One region of the Streptomyces sp. ITFR-16 genome, then DNA from elsewhere that is predicted to be linked to it. Evidence: riboswitches for the same ligand, from Rfam matches in the RefSeq annotation. Region 1 holds a riboswitch; each other region holds the start of a gene.
What was found. Region 1 has a riboswitch for cyclic di-AMP ahead of RLT58_RS31170 (C40 family peptidase). Riboswitches for the same ligand answer to the same signal wherever they lie in the genome.
Positions count from the first base shown of each region.

Region 2: linked by a shared signal. The riboswitch ahead of RLT58_RS21835 (transglycosylase family protein) and the one ahead of RLT58_RS31170 (C40 family peptidase) in region 1 are both predicted to bind cyclic di-AMP.
Region 3: linked by a shared signal. The riboswitch ahead of RLT58_RS08670 (M23 family metallopeptidase) and the one ahead of RLT58_RS31170 (C40 family peptidase) in region 1 are both predicted to bind cyclic di-AMP.
Region 4: linked by a shared signal. The riboswitch ahead of RLT58_RS31805 (LysM peptidoglycan-binding domain-containing protein) and the one ahead of RLT58_RS31170 (C40 family peptidase) in region 1 are both predicted to bind cyclic di-AMP.

Region 1 is NZ_CP134609.1:6,994,800-6,998,611, reverse strand. It holds gene RLT58_RS31180 (ATP-dependent Clp protease proteolytic subunit) at 1-614, shown strand, start outside; gene RLT58_RS31175 (hypothetical protein) at 622-930, shown strand; cyclic di-AMP (ydaO/yuaA leader) riboswitch at 1,236-1,431, shown strand; gene RLT58_RS31170 (C40 family peptidase) at 1,435-1,908, shown strand; gene RLT58_RS31165 (LysE family translocator) at 1,918-2,559, opposite strand; partial or broken gene RLT58_RS31160 (LysR family transcriptional regulator) at 2,632-3,551, shown strand; gene RLT58_RS31155 (ATP-binding protein) at 3,574-3,812, opposite strand, start outside.
Region 2 is NZ_CP134609.1:4,916,628-4,920,439, forward strand. It holds gene RLT58_RS21825 (cytochrome P450 family protein) at 1-649, shown strand, start outside; gene RLT58_RS21830 (transglycosylase family protein) at 755-1,711, shown strand; cyclic di-AMP (ydaO/yuaA leader) riboswitch at 2,024-2,195, shown strand; gene RLT58_RS21835 (transglycosylase family protein) at 2,200-2,946, shown strand; gene eno (phosphopyruvate hydratase) at 3,268-3,812, shown strand, end outside.
Region 3 is NZ_CP134609.1:1,960,960-1,964,771, reverse strand. It holds gene RLT58_RS08680 (M16 family metallopeptidase) at 1-26, shown strand, start outside; gene RLT58_RS08675 (M16 family metallopeptidase) at 53-1,435, shown strand; cyclic di-AMP (ydaO/yuaA leader) riboswitch at 1,646-1,813, shown strand; gene RLT58_RS08670 (M23 family metallopeptidase) at 1,827-2,660, shown strand; gene RLT58_RS08665 (GntR family transcriptional regulator) at 2,896-3,600, shown strand; gene RLT58_RS08660 (HPr family phosphocarrier protein) at 3,765-3,812, opposite strand, start outside.
Region 4 is NZ_CP134609.1:7,142,966-7,146,777, forward strand. It holds gene RLT58_RS31800 (isochorismatase family protein) at 62-694, opposite strand; cyclic di-AMP (ydaO/yuaA leader) riboswitch at 1,175-1,357, shown strand; gene RLT58_RS31805 (LysM peptidoglycan-binding domain-containing protein) at 1,363-2,241, shown strand; gene RLT58_RS31810 (FG-GAP repeat protein) at 2,453-3,812, shown strand, end outside.

The DNA.
Region 1 (3,812 bases):
GTCACGTACTGCCGGAATTCACCGAGCGCACCGCTCAGGGGACCCGCACGCTCGACCCGTACTCCAAGCTCCTCGGCGAGCGGATCGTCTTCCTCGGCACGCCCGTCGACGACACCGCGGCCAACGATCTGATCGCGCAGTTCATGTACCTGGAGCACGACGCGCCCGACCGGCCCGTCTCGCTGTACATCAACTCGCCGGGCGGCTCGTTCGGCGCCATGACCGCCGTCTACGACACGATGTCCTTCCTCTCCTGCGAGGTGGAGACCTTCTGTCTCGGCCAGGCCGGCGGCGACGCGGCCGTGCTGCTCGCGGCGGGCGCCCCCGGGCGGCGGCACGCCCTGCCCGGGGCCCGGGTGGTGGTACAGCAGCCCGAACTGCGGGAGCCCGTCCAGGGACAGCCGTCCGATCTGGAGATCGAGGCGCGGGAGCTGGCCCGGATGCGCGAGACGCTGACCGGCATCCTCGCCCGGCACACGGGACGCTCCGCCGGACAGGTCACCGCGGACACCGAACGCGACCTCGTCCTGGACGCCGAAGGCGCCCTCGCATACGGGCTGGTCGACCACATCGTGCGCGACCGCGTCCCCTCGCCACCGCCGGCCGGGCGGTGAACCCGGCATGCAGCCGCCGGAGTTCACACCGCTGCCCGCCCTGACCCGGGCCGAGGCCGAGTTCATCGACCGCTATCTGCAAGTCGTCGACCAGCTCGGCAGGATCAATCCGGCGCGCGGCGACGACACCTACGGCGCCCTGCGCGCCGCCCAGGCCCTGGCCTCGCACGCGGTCGCACTGCGGGACGCGCTCGCCCTGATGCACCGGCGGGGCGAATCACGCATCCACACCGCGACGTTGACCCGGGCCCTGCGCGCACTGGACGGCGAGCGGCGGGCGGCGCGGATCACCGTGCCGCCCGACCCACCGAGTTGATCGACTTCCGCGTACCGACACGCCCGGCGCGGGTATCGATTTTTCTCGCTCGTTCGGCGTAGGCATTCCCTCGCGCGAGGGACAACTCAACTTGCGCTTCCGGAATGAACGATGGGCGAAATCTCCCGTTACGTCGCTGGTACGGCCCGGGGCGGTGCGCGCCGCCAGTTCCCCGAAAGGACACCTGTCCACCCGAACAGGTCAGTCGTGACGAGCCTCACATATGGTCGTTTCACCTCGGAAATCCGGCACTCGGTGAGTCAAGATCCCTGGGACGACAAGCCCCCGCCACCGCGGCGGGGCGGTCCGGGCGGACGCCGAGTCCTGCCGCCGTCCGGATGCCTGGTCGACAGGAGTGGATCGGCAGGAGTGGAGGACCCGAGCACTACGGGCCGACCGTGACCGCGGTCGACCCTCGGGGTGAAGCCGCTGCAGCGGCCGGGCAACTTCGCCAGCCCGAACCCGACAGGTCATCCTTCACAGGCGGCTGACGAAGGGTTGCGCATGTCTGCGCAGGTTCATGTCCCGTCTCTGCTCGCCCGGGCCACCACGGCCTCGGTCATGACTCTCGCCGCCGTCGGCGGCACGTTGTTCGTCCCCGGTGCGGTCACCGACGCCCAGGCGGCCACCCATTCGATGAAGGCCCTCAACATCGCCGCGTCGAAGAAGGGTGCGCCCTACCGGTGGGGTGCCACCGGCCCCAGCCGCTTCGACTGTTCGGGCCTCACGCTCTACTCGTTCAAGAAGGCGGGCAAGACGCTCCCGCGCACGGCCCAGCAGCAGTACAACAAGACCCGCCACATCTCCGCCTCCAAGCGGCAGCGCGGCGACCTGGTCTTCTTCCACTCGGGCAGGAGCGTCTACCACGTGGGGATCTACGCCGGCAGCGGGAAGATCTGGCACTCGCCGAAGACCGGCGCCGTGGTCCGCCTGGAGAAGATCTGGACGAAGAGCGTCTACTACGGCCGGGTGTCCTGACGCCCCGCGTCAGTGCACCAGGGGGCCGGTCACCAGCACCAGTCCCAGCGCGGTGAGTGCCGCGCCGCTGCCGCCCTCGATCGCCCGGGCAGTCCGCGGCCGGCGCAGCCACCGGCCCAGGCGGTCCACCAGGAGCGCCACGGCCGGGAACCAGATGAGCGCCAGCACCACGACGATCGCGGCCAGCAGCAGCGTCCTGGGCAGCGGGGCGGCCCCTGCCGGGACGAACTGCGGAAGGAGGCTGAGGAAGAGCACGGGCGCCTTGGGGTTCAGCGCGTTGGTGAGGAAGCCCTGCCGCAGCGCGCGCCGGGTTCCCGGCGCGGCCTGCCCGCCGTCCCCGGCCTCCTCGGCCGGTGCCCGTCCGGAGCGGCGCCGGGCCGCGAGGAGGGCACTGATGCCCAGGTAGAGCACGTACGCCCCGCCCAGGAGCTGGACGGTGCGGAAGAGGACCGGTACGGCCACGAGTACGGCGGCCAGCCCGGCGACGGCGAGTGCGGTGTGCACGAGCAGGCCGCCGGCGACACCGAGGGCGGCGGCCACCCCCGCCGCGCGCGAGGCGAGGGCGTTGCGTACGACGACGGTGAAGTCCGCGCCCGGGAGCGCGACCATGGCGGCGGCGACCCCGACGAAGGCGGTCAGTTGTGCGTCCATGGCTCCACCCTGGACCAGCGGAGCCTTTAGCATGTACTTCCGATCTCCTGGGTCTGCCCAAAGGAATGCTTAATGTACGACCCGACACGGCTCGCCGCGCTGGTGGCGGTGGCCGAGGCCGGTTCCATCACCCGGGCCGCCGCCCGGCTCGGCTACACCGCCCCCGCGCTCTCCCAGCAGCTCGCCAAGCTGGAGCGGGAGGCGGGTGCGGCGCTGCTGGTGCGGCATCACCGGGGGGCCCGGCTGACGGCGGCCGGCGAGCTGCTGGCGGGCCGCGCCCGGCGGGTCCTGGACGAGATGGACCAGGCCCGGCACGAGCTGGCGCGGCTCGCCGGGCTCTCCGGCGGGCGGCTGCGGGTCGGCACCTTCACCACCGCCGGCATCCATCTGCTGCCCCCGGTCCTCAGCGCCTTCCGCCGGGCGCACCCGGATGTGGAGCTGGTGGTCACCGACTACGAGCCGCCGGACGGGGTGACGGCGGTCGCGGCCGGCGAGATCGACCTCGCCCTGACGCACGCCTACGAGCCGGCGGCCCCGACGCCCCTGCCCTCCGGGGTCCACGCCGAACCGCTGCTGGTCGAGGAACTGGTGCTGGTCACGGCCGTCGGGCAGGTCCTGGCCGACGGCAGCGGCAGGCTGCCGGTGACGGAACTCGCGGGCAGGCCGCTCATCAGCAGCGCGCCCACGCATCCGCCGCGCCGCGGGGTGGAGAGCGCGCTGGCCGAGGCAGGGGCGCTGCCGGCGGTGGTCTGCGAGTCGCGCCGGGCTATGCGCTGGTGTGCGCGCTGGTCAGCGCGGGGATCGGGATGGCGGTGGTGCCGGAGATGGTCGCCGCGATGTCGCCTGCGCCGCTGTCCGTGCGCCGGCTGGAACCGGGGACGTTCCGCCGGACGATCTCGGTGGTGCATCGCGGTGAAGGGACGAGTGCGGCGGCGGCGACCCTGCGCTCGCTGCTGCGCAGTGGGTTCGGACGGGCGGCCGCGACGCCGTGACCGGGGCGGGCGACCGGCCCGCTCAGTGCTGGACGGGGGTGCGCCACGGCAGGGCGATCCAGACGGTCTTACCGCCGTCGGCCGTGGGGGTGACGGTCAGCCGGCCGCCGTACTCCTTGGCCAGCGAGCGGATGATCACCATGCCCCGGCCGTTGTCCTGCTGGACCGCGGCGGGCAGCCGCTGGGGCCGGCGGGGGTGACTGTCCGTCACCCCGAGACGGAACAGCTCCTCGCGCTCCAGCCGGAGGTCCACGGTGAAGG
Region 2 (3,812 bases), 2.1 Mb from region 1:
CGGCGACGACCTGATCTCGGGGCTGATCCGGGCGAGCGACCACGGCGAGCACCTGACCGAGAACGAAGCCGCGGCGATGGCCTTCATCCTGCTTTTCGCCGGGTTCGAGACCACGGTCAACCTCATCGGCAACGGCGTGCACACCCTGCTGCGCCATCCGGCGGAGCGGGAGCGGCTGCAGCGTTCGCTGGCGGCGGGGGAGACGGAGCTGCTGGCCACCGGGGTCGAGGAACTGCTGCGGTTCGACGGGCCGGTGGAGCTGGCCACCTGGCGGTACGCCACCGAGGAGCTGGCCATCGGCGGACAGCGGGTGGCGGCGGGCGATCCGGTGCTGGTGGTGCTGGCGGCGGCCGACCGGGACCCGGAACGCTTCGGCGGACCGGACACCCTCGACCTGTCACGCAGTGACAACCAGCACCTGGGCTACGGACACGGCATCCATTACTGCCTGGGAGCACCGCTGGCCCGGCTGGAGGGGCAGTCCGCGCTCGCGATGCTCCTGAAGCGCCTCCCGGACCTGCGACTTGCGGGGGATCCTGCCGATTTGCGCTGGCGCGGCGGGCTCATCATGCGTGGACTGCGCACCCTTCCGGTCGAGTTCACCCCCGGCGCGCGGTCCGACGAAGGTGACACTCTGTCAACTCTGTGACTTTCACGTGATCTCTGCTGCATCGACTTGTGACACACGTTCGAGTCCCGCTAGGTTCACCGTTCGACTCACCAGTCACTCGTCAGTCACACGGAAGGCATTCCCATGGGCTCCGCGAACGGCAGACACCGCCGCCCTCGGCAGGCACCCGCCATCATCGTCGCCGCAGGCGTGACCGGCTCGGCCATCGCCATCCCGCTGCTCGGCGCGGCAGGCGCGCACGCGGCGGACGCGTCGACCTGGGACCGGGTGGCCGAGTGCGAGAGCGGCGGCATGTGGAGTGCCGATCTCGGCAACGGCTACTACGGCGGACTGCAGTTCTCGCAGGAGGTCTGGAAGGCGTACGGCGGCGAGTCGTACGCCGAGCGCGCGGACCTCGCCAGCCGCTCGCAGCAGATCGCCGTGGCCGAGAAGGTCCTGGACGACCAGGGGCCGAAGGCGTGGCCCAGCTGCGCGGTCGTCTCCGGGCTCGCGGTGGACGGGACGCTGCCGGGTGTCGACCCGGGCAGCACGCCCTCCGCCGACCCCTCCTCGGACGCCTCCGACACCTCCGGGAGCGAGGACGGGTCCCTGGGCGCCGATCCCTCCGACGACGCGTCGGAGTCGGAGAAGACGGACACGCCGTCGCCCGAGGCCACGGACAAGGGTGACGCGAAGGGCAAGGGCAAGAGCGACGGGAAGACGCCGGACGCCTCGGCCTCCCCGTCCGCCACGCCCTCCACCGGCCCCTCCGGCTCGGCGGACCCGTCGGACGGGGCGCAGGAGAAGGGCGGCAGGCACCGGGGCGCTCCGGCGCCCGAGGAGACCCGGGGCGGCGGCAGCGGCCGGGACTCGGGGCGGCACGCCTCGCGCGGTGACGGCGGCGCCCGCGACACGGGTGCCCAGGCCGAGGACGGCACGTACACGGTGCGGCCGGGCGACAACCTCTGGGCGATTGCGGACGCACAGGACCTGCCCGGCGGCTGGCCGGCGCTCTACGAGGCCAACAAGGCGGAGGTCGGCTCCGACCCGGACCTCATCCTGCCTGGCCAGAGCCTCGACCTCGGCCTGAAGGCTGAATGAGCATCATCTGATCATCGGCTCGGAAGCAGTCGAAAGCGCCCCGAAAACTGGGGTAGTTCAGAGGCCTATGTCCCACTTTGGAAGGAGTGAGACATGGGTCTCTTTGCGTGAACTGGCGTGTCTTGTCCGGGAGGTCCCCCCGCATCCGTTCCGACCTGCGCAAACAGGCGTTCATAGGATGCAAGGAAGGGCTGTTTATCCGGTATGTCCTTCTTTGAATGTGGGGGTTGCGTGTGTTTACGGTCGGAACCGCTCGCACCGCGGGCCCCGTCGACCGTCACGCCGAATCCTGCCGTCGGTCGAAGGGAACAGACGCGTAAAGCGCCGTAGGCAGGAGCGGGGGACCCAGGTAGGCGCCGGGCCCGGTCGTCGTGAGACGCACCAGGACCGGCTAGGGGTGAAGTCGCACGCAAGGACGTGCGACCGGGCAACTCACTTGGCCCGAACCCGACAGCTCACCTCGTAGGCGTCGGTGAGGAGAAGTCTCGATGCTGCTCAACAGCAAGGGCAACAAGCACCGCCGCCCGTCCAAGGCCGTCCGTATCGCCACGCTCGCCGGTGTCACCGGTGCCGCCATCGCCGTCCCGCTCATGGGCGCGACCGGCGCCTCCGCCGCCTCGGTGTCCACGTGGGACGCCGTCGCCCAGTGCGAGTCCGGTGGCAACTGGTCCATCAACACCGGCAACGGCTACTACGGCGGCCTGCAGTTCTCGCAGTCCAGCTGGGCCGCCGCCGGCGGCACCCAGTACGCGGCCCGCGCCGACCTGGCCACCAAGGCCCAGCAGATCGCCACCGCCGAGAAGCTCCTCGACATGCAGGGCCCGGGCGCCTGGTCCTGCGCCGGCGCCGGCAACCTGAGCAACGACGGTGTCGACCCGGGCGTCGACACCGGCTCCGGTGCCGCCAAGACCGAGACCGCTCCGAAGCAGGAGTCCGCGCCGGCCCAGCAGGCCGCGCCGAAGAAGGCCGAGCGCACCGAGGCGCCCGCCACCAACCGCTCGGACCGCTCGGCCGCCCCGAAGAAGGCCGAGAAGAAGACCGTCACCACCCCCACCGGCGACAAGGTCGCCAAGGGTGACGGCGAGTACAAGGTCGTCGCGGGCGACTCGCTCAGCAAGATCGCCGCGGACCACAAGGTCAAGGGCGGCTGGGCGAAGCTCTTCAAGCTCAACAAGGACATCGTCGAGGACGCCGACCTGATCTACCCGGGCCAGCAGCTCCACCTGACGAAGTAGTGGCGACCTCTCCTCGCTGATCACCACGGCCGCCCCGGCCCGGTGCGCACCTTCCCCCCGTGCGCTCCGGGCCGGGGTCTGCCGGTTCCGGCGCCGCCTGCGCGGCCGGCGGGCGGTCACCGGGAGGCTTGATCGTTCAACTGTTGTCGTTACTGGTCAGTAAATTTCTGGCCGTCTGTCCCGCTATGCCTGCCCTTGGGTCCTTTTTCGTCCCAGGGGACGGGCGCCCGGCCGACGGAGCGGGCCGGGCCGGTTAGGCTCTTGTCGCAAGGCCAAAGTGACCCTGCACAACCAGCGTCATATCCCAGAAGGAGATGCCTCGTGCCGTCCATCGACGTCGTCGTAGCCCGGGAAATCCTCGACTCCCGGGGCAACCCCACGGTCGAGGTCGAGGTTGGCCTCGACGACGGCAGCACGGGTCGTGCTGCTGTCCCGTCCGGAGCCTCCACCGGTGCGTTCGAGGCCATTGAGCTTCGCGACGGTGACCCCAACCGCTACCAGGGCAAGGGCGTCGAGAAGGCCGTCCTCGCCGTGATCGAGCAGATCGGCCCGGAGCTCGTCGGGTACGACGCGACCGAGCAGCGCCTCATCGACCAGGCGATGTTCGACCTGGACGCCACGGAGAACAAGGGCTCGCTCGGCGCCAACGCCATCCTCGGCGTCTCGCTCGCCGTGGCGCACGCCGCCTCCGAGGCCTCCGACCTGCCGCTGTTCCGCTACCTCGGTGGCCCGAACGCGCACCTGCTGCCCGTCCCGATGATGAACATCCTCAACGGTGGGTCGCACGCCGACTCCAACGTGGACATCCAGGAGTTCATGATCGCCCCCATCGGCGCGGAGTCCTTTTCCGAGGCCCTGCGCTGGGG
Region 3 (3,812 bases), 5.0 Mb from region 1:
ACGCGCCGGAAGGGGCGGACCAGTGACCGACGCTGCCGCGACTGGAGTCTCGATGGAGTACCACCCGCAGCCCGCCCCCGGCGTGGCCAGGCCCTGGGCCTTCCCCGCGCCCGAGCGCGGCTCCCTGCCCAACGGCCTCACGGTGCTGCGCTGCCACCGCCCCGGCCAGCAGGTCGTCGCCGTCGAGATCTTCCTCGACGCCCCGCTGGACGCCGAGCCCGAGGGACTGGACGGGGTCGCGACGATCATGTCGCGCGCACTGTCCGAGGGCACCGACAAGCAGAGCGCCGAGGAGTTCGCCGCCGAGCTGGAGCGGTGCGGCGCCACCCTGGACGCCCACGCCGACCACCCCGGTGTCCGGGTCTCCCTGGAGGTTCCGGCGTCCCGGCTGGCCAAGGCGCTCGGCCTGGTCGCCGAGGCGCTGCGGGCGCCGGCCTTCGCCGACAGCGAGATCGAGCGGCTGGTGGGCAACCGCCTGGACGAGATCCCCCACGAGCAGGCCAACCCGGCCCGCCGCGCGGCCAAGCAGCTCTCCAAGGAACTCTTCCCGGCCACGGCCCGCATGTCGCGCCCGCGGCTGGGCACCGAGGAGACCGTGGCGCGGATCGACTCCGCCGCCGTGCGCGCCTTCTACGACGCGCACGTCCGCCCGTCCACCGCGACCGCCGTGGTCGTCGGCGACCTGACCGGCATCGACCTGGACGCGCTGCTCGCCGACACCCTCGGCGACTGGTCGGGCAACACGGCCGAGCCCCGTCCCGTCCCGCCGATCACCGCCGACGACACCGGCCGTGTGGTGATCGTGGACCGGCCCGGCGCGGTGCAGACGCAGCTGCTGATCGGCCGGATCGGCGCCGACCGCCACGACAGCGTGTGGCCGGCCCAGGTGCTCGGGACGTACTGCCTGGGCGGCACGCTCACCTCCCGGCTCGACCGGGTGCTGCGCGAGGAGAAGGGCTACACGTACGGCGTGCGGGCCTTCGCCCAGGTGCTGCGCTCCTCCGCCCCGGACTCCGCCTCGGGGGCGACGGGGGCCGCGATGCTCGCCATCAGCGGGTCCGTGGACACCGAGTCCACCGGTCCGGCGCTGGAGGACCTGTGGAAGGTCCTGCGCACGCTGGCGGCCGAGGGGCTGACGGACGCCGAGCGCGAGACGGCCGTGCAGAACCTCGTGGGCGTCGCCCCGCTGAAGTTCGAGACGGCGGCCTCCGTCGCGGGCACCCTGGCCGACCAGGTCGAGCAGCACCTCCCGGACGACTACCAGGCGCAGCTGTACGCGCGCCTCGCCGAGACGGGCACGGTGGAGGCCACCGCGGCCGTGGTCAACGCGTTCCCGGGGGACCGGCTGGTCACGGTGCTGGTCGGCGACGCCGCGCAGATCGAGGAGCCCGTCAGGGCGCTCGGCATCGGAGAGGTGTCGGTCGTCAGCGGCTGACCCTCACACCGCCCCGAACCGGGGCAGACGGAAGGCTCCGGCGGGTCGATCCCCGCCGGAGCCTTCCGTTTTGTCCGCTTTGCGGGAGAGGTTGCCCCTCTGCCCTGTGGGATGCGCTACAAAACCGGCTGTCCGTTTGGTGACGGGAAGCGGCCCCGCTTAGCGTCGGCTCCGCTGTCCGTCACTCGTATGCCGCATCCGTGCCATACCGGGCAGCCATCGCCGAGTCCCCGTCAGGCGCGAGCCTGGGGAGCCGGGGACCCACGCAGTCCCTGGGGTGAATCGGACGCCCGCGCCTCGTGCGAGGCCGGCGCATCCGTAGGAGACCTTCCTGCTCCGAACCCGTCAGCTAACCCGGTAGGCGAGAAGGAAGGAAAGGACCAGCCACCCCATGGCGTTCACCCGTGCCACCGGGAAGCACCGTGCCCCGAACCGTCTGACGCGCCGCGGCGCGAAGGCTGTCGGCATCGCGACTCTCGCCACCACCGGCGTCATCGGCGGGCTGGCCTCCCCGGCCCTCGCCGCGGACACCGGGACCCCCTCCGCAGGCGAGACCGGTCTCTCGCAGATCATCACCATCGAGAACACCCTCGCCGAGCGGATCGAGGCGCAGGCCGACGTGCAGCAGCACCAGGCCGATGTCGCCGAGAAGAAGGCGGAAGCCAAGGCGAAGGCCGCGAAGAAGGCCGAGGCGAAGAAGAAGGCCGAGGCCAAGGCCAAGGCGGCGGCGAAGGCCAAGGCGAAGGCCGCCCGCGCCGAGAAGGCCCGTGAGAGCGCCTCGCGCGCCACCCGCTCCACCGCGCGCACCGCCCTGGGCGCGTCCTTCCGGCTCCCCGTCGCCGGTTCGTACGTGACCACCGGCTACAAGTCCAGCGGCTCGCTCTGGTCCTCCGGCAGCCACTCCGGCATCGACTTCCACGCCGCGTCCGGCAGCTCCGTCGTCGCGGTCGGCTCCGGCACGGTCGTCGAGGCCGGCTGGGGCGGCGCGTACGGCAACAACATCGTGCTCCGGATGGCGGACGGCACGTACACCCAGTACGGCCACCTCTCCTCCATCGGTGTCTCCGTCGGCCAGAGCGTCGGCGCGGGCCGGCAGATCGGGCTCTCCGGCTCCACCGGCAACTCCACGGGCCCGCACCTCCACTTCGAGGCCCGCACCACGCCCTCGTACGGCTCCGACATGGACCCCGTCGCCTACCTGCGCGCGCACGGCGTCACGGTCTGACCGGCCCGAAGCTTCCCCCCACGGAACCCCACGACGAAGGCCCCGGCACCACGCCGGGGCCTTCGTCGTGCCCGCCGCGCCGGGCACTCGGCCTCACCTGTCGCCGAACGGGTCCGTGACCAAAAGATATTCATGAATTTCCACCCGGCATCGGAAATGCGTCCGCATTGCAATAGAGTCACGGTGCAGGCGTCGATCGGCCGCGTTTCGCGGGGATTAATGCGGAGGTTCGGACATGCGCATTCCGGCGCATTCGGTATGCACGGCAATCCGTGACGACATCGTCTCCGGTGTCTTCGAGCGCGGCAGCCGACTCACCGAGGAGGTGCTCGCGCGCCGTTACGGGGTCTCCCGGGTCCCGGTCCGCGAAGCGCTGCGCACCCTGGAGTCCGAGGGTTTCGTCGTCACCCGCCGGCACGCCGGAGCCTGTGTCGCCGAGCCGACCGAGCAGGAGGCCGCCGACCTCCTGGAGGTCCGGATGCTGCTGGAGCCGCTCGGTGCGGCCCGCGCCGCCCAGCGCCGCACCGAGGCGCACCTCAAGGTGTTGCGCGGCCTGGTCAGGCTGGGCCAGGAGCGGGCCCGCCGGGGCGAGGGGGAGGATCTGCGCTCCCTGGGCGGCTGGTTCCACGAGACGCTCGCCCAGGCCTCGGGCAGCGCGGGCCTGATCGCCCTGCTCACCCAGCTGCGGCACAAGATCGCCTGGATGTACGCGGTCGACCAGCCGGCCCGCCCCGCCGACTCCTGGGCCGAGCACGGGGCCATCGTGGACGCCGTGGCCCGGGGGGACGCGGACCGCGCCAGGGCCCTCGCCGCCCAGCACGCCGAGCGGGCCACCGCCGCCCACCGGCTGCGCCGCCCGGGCCGCCCGGAGGCCGCCGCCCGTCCCGGCCGGGTGAGGAGTTCGCAACATTCCGTAAACACCCCGAGCGGCCGCCTTTAACAATGCCCCCGTATACAAAGAGCGGGTATTTCGCGGGGCTTTCTTTCGGCTGCCCGAATTCCGTCGGGCAGGCCGCGCCTTTTGTGTGAACGAAGAAGCCGCGACACCCCTCAGGGGTGCCGCGGCTTCTTCGCAGAAATCCGAGCGGTCGCGACCGCCTCGAATCAGACGGTCTCCGGAAGCTCCTCGAGCCCCTCGGCGACCAGCTTGGC
Region 4 (3,812 bases), 150 kb from region 1:
CGCAGCGGCGGCCGGGCCCCGGCATCGTCGCGGATCTGCTCCGGCGTGCGGGCCATGGGACTCAGATCTCCGCGAGGACGGTGTCGGTGGTGGTTACGACCGCGCAGCGGCCGGCGGCCCAGCGCAGCGCCATGTCGTGGTCCTCGCGTGAGAAGTCGGCGACGGCGTCGGCCACGACGAACGCCTGAATGTCCCGCATCCACGCGTCGGCGGCGCTCATGAGCACCCCGATGTGCGCGTACACGCCGGTGATCACCAGCTGGTCCCGGCCCGACTCCCGTACCAGTGACTCCAGTTCGGTACGGACGAAGGCGCTGTACTTCCACTTGGTGAGCACCGTGTCACCGGCGGCGGGTGCCACGGACTCCGGCATGGCCAGCGCCTCGGGGTCGTCCGCCGCGCCGGGACCCCAGAAGTCGAGCTGGAGGCCGCGCTCCTCGGCCGTCTGGCCGCCGCGCTGGGCCGAGTAGATCACCGGGATGCCGGTGCGCCGGCACTCCCCGACGAGGCGGGCGGTGTTGTCGAGCATCCCGGTCAGCGGCTGCTCGCCGGCGGCGAAGGCCCCGAGGAAGTGATTCTGGAGGTCGTGGACGAGCAGGACGGCACGCGCCGGATCGACGGTCCACGCGACCCGGTTCGCGGGGAGTTCGTCCGCGCCGGGAAGGGGATAGGGGGCGATGGCGGGCAGTGCCATGGGAGAGCCTTTCAATGCCGTGGGGAGCCGGGGCGACTGACGCCGATTCAGGGCAGGGGAGCGCCCGGAAGCGCCATGATCGGCTCGGGCTACTTAGGTTAGGCTAACCATATGACGGCGATGCGGCCGGGTGGGGCGGAACGGGGCCCGGACCCGCGAGTCGCGCCGCACGAAGTGGCGGATTGTCCGTATTGGGTAATTATCGGCATTAAGGGGCTATTGCTCTCCCCGGCCCCTTATTTCCATGCCAAAAGCTGCTAAGGGCCGCCAAATCGCCCCTTTCGGGCGCAGTGGCCAGCGTCACGTTTCCCCGTGAAGACGCGACGCCGAGGGCTTCGGTTCCCTGTCGTGCCAAGAAAGTTGACTTCGCCCTGTGCGGTCGGTCACGTGAATTTCCCTTTATTCGATCTTGCAATCAATTGTGATCACGAATTCCGGGCTTGTTTCGGCCGACGTTTCTCGCTTACGGTCGCCGTCAATCCGGATGGAACGCCGAATCCTGCCGCCGTCCGGTAACCCGACCACTCACGTACGGCAGGAGCGGGGGACCCAGGTTTGCCGCCGGTCCGGTATCCGGAGCGGCTAGGGGTGAAGTCGCCATGTGCGGCCGGACATCTCCAGTCCGAACCCGACAGCTCACCTCGCAGGCGGCGGAGAGGAAAAGCGCCATGCCCATCAAGGGTAAGCACCGCCGTGCCAAGTCCACGCCCCTGACCCGCGGTTTCATTGCCGTGAGCACGGGCGGAGTCGTTCTCGCACTCCCCATGATCGCCGCCGGATCGGCTTCCGCCGCCCCGGCGCAGTCCGTCGTCGCCGAAAAGGCCGCGGCCCCGACTTCCGTGGCCGGCAAGGAAATTGCCGTACGGAAGGCGACGCCCACCACCTATTCCGTGGTCTCCGGCGATTCGCTTTACAAGATCGCCAAGGGGCATTCCCTCACCGGCGGCTGGGAGCGGCTCTACAAGGACAACCGGAACGTCGTCGGCGGCAATCCCGACCTCATTCACCCGGGCCTGAAGCTGACCATCGGCGCCAAGTCCACCGCCGCCGCTCCGAAGTCCGCGCCGAAGGCCCCGTCCAAGGCCGAGAACAACTCCGGCGCCTCCGCGCAGTCGGCCGACCGGACCGAGAGCGCCCCCCGCGCCGACCGTTCCGAGCGCACCACGGCCACCCCTGTCGCCGAGGAGACCGCCGCCACCACGCCGGCGCAGACCGCGACGTCGTACACGAACGACCTCGACGGCTGGATCAAGGAGTCGCTGGCGGTCATGGCCGAGCACGGCATCCCCGGCAGCTACGACGGCATCTACCGCAACATCATCCGCGAGTCCTCGGGCAACCCCCAGGTCGTCAACAACTGGGACTCGAACGCCGCCGCGGGCACCCCCTCGAAGGGTCTCCTCCAGGTCATCCAGCCCACGTTCGACGCCTACCACGTGCCCGGTACGTCCATGGACATCCTGGACCCGGTCGCCAACATCACGGCCGCGTGCAACTACGCCGCCGCCACGTACGGCTCGATCGACAACGTGTTCGGCGCCTACTGATCCAGGCGCCCGCCGGTCTCAGCGGTTCCGCGCTCGGGGCGGAACGGTGAGCAGGGGTGGAAGGGAGCGAAACCGCTCCCTTCCACCCCTTTTCGCATGCCGTACAACCCTTGTGCCCCAGAGGCGGTCGAACAGGGGGCCAGGGAGGTAACGGGCCCTTCCCGGCTTCCCCCGGACTCCGCCCGGTCGTCCTTGAACCGAGGAGCCGTTCGTGCGTACCTCTCGTCCGGCCGCTGTCGTCGCGGCCTCCTTTCTCCTGCTGGCGGGGGCCGCGATCACCGCGCCCGCCGCTCACGCCGGCACACCCGGCGGAACGCGGTCGAGCGACCGCAACACCGATTTCAACGGCGACGGCCACGAGGACGTGCTCATCGGCGCGCCCGGCGGGACCGTCGACGGCAAGAAGGGCGCGGGCTACGTGACCGTGCAGTACGGCGCCTCCACCGGCATCGGGACCACCCGGTCCGCCGTCTTCAGCCAGAACTCGGCCGGGGTGCGCGGCGCGGCCGAGGCGGGCGACGCCTTCGGCGCCGCCCTGGCCACCGGCGACCTGGACGGGGACGGCTACGACGACGCGATCGTGGGCGTACCCGGCGAGGACGTCGAACCCCTGGCCGACGCCGGTGGGGCCGTCGTGCTGTGGGGCTCCCCGCAGGGGCTCTCGGGGGCGGACAGCGACTGGCTGCAGGCCGGCGAGCCCACCGCGTCCGACCGGTTCGGCACCGCCCTCGCGGCGGCCCACTTCAGCCCCGACATCCCGGGCGACCAGCTGGCCGTGACCGACCGCTCCGATCTCACGCTGTTCCAGTACGACGCGGCCCTGCTGAAGAAGGGCACCGCACCCCTGGCGCCCACCGCACGCGAGGACATCCCGGCCGACCCCGGCCACGAGATCGCGCCCAAGGCGCTGACCACGGGCGACTACGACGGCAACGGCCTCGCCGACCTCGTCGTCTCCGGAACGACCACGGGCACCGACTCCGGCAAGGGCTGGTCCGCCTACTTCTCCGGCCAGGTGCAGGGGCTCCGCTTCGAGCGCTCGCTGCGGGGCGGCCCGTCCGTCGCCTCGGGGGACATCAACAACGACGGCTTCGACGACCTCGTTACGGCGGACCCGAGCCGCCCCGACGACAACGGCGGCGGGGCGGGGGACGGCGGGGTGATCGGCGTCTACTACGGCAGCGAGGGCGACGGCCCCGTCGTCGGCGCCGACGGCCCGGGTACTCCGCCGGTCTGGTGGACGCAGGACTCGCCGGGCATCCCCGGCACATCCGAGCGCGGCGACGGCTGGGGCACCGACCTGTCCGTGGCGGACACCGACGGCGACGGCTTCGCTGACGTGGCCGTCGGAGCCCCCGGCGAGGACGTCGGCGCGGTCCTGGACGCGGGAGCCGTCTGGGTGCTGCGCGGCGCGGCCGGCGGGCTGACCGCCGCCGGCGCCGCCTCGTGGGACCAGGACTCCGCAGACGTACCGGGCGTCCCCGAGCGGGGCGACAACTGGGGCGGCCAGGTCAGGCTGACCGACCCCGACCGCGACGGGCGTTTCGGCCTGCTGGCCGCCGCTCCCGGTG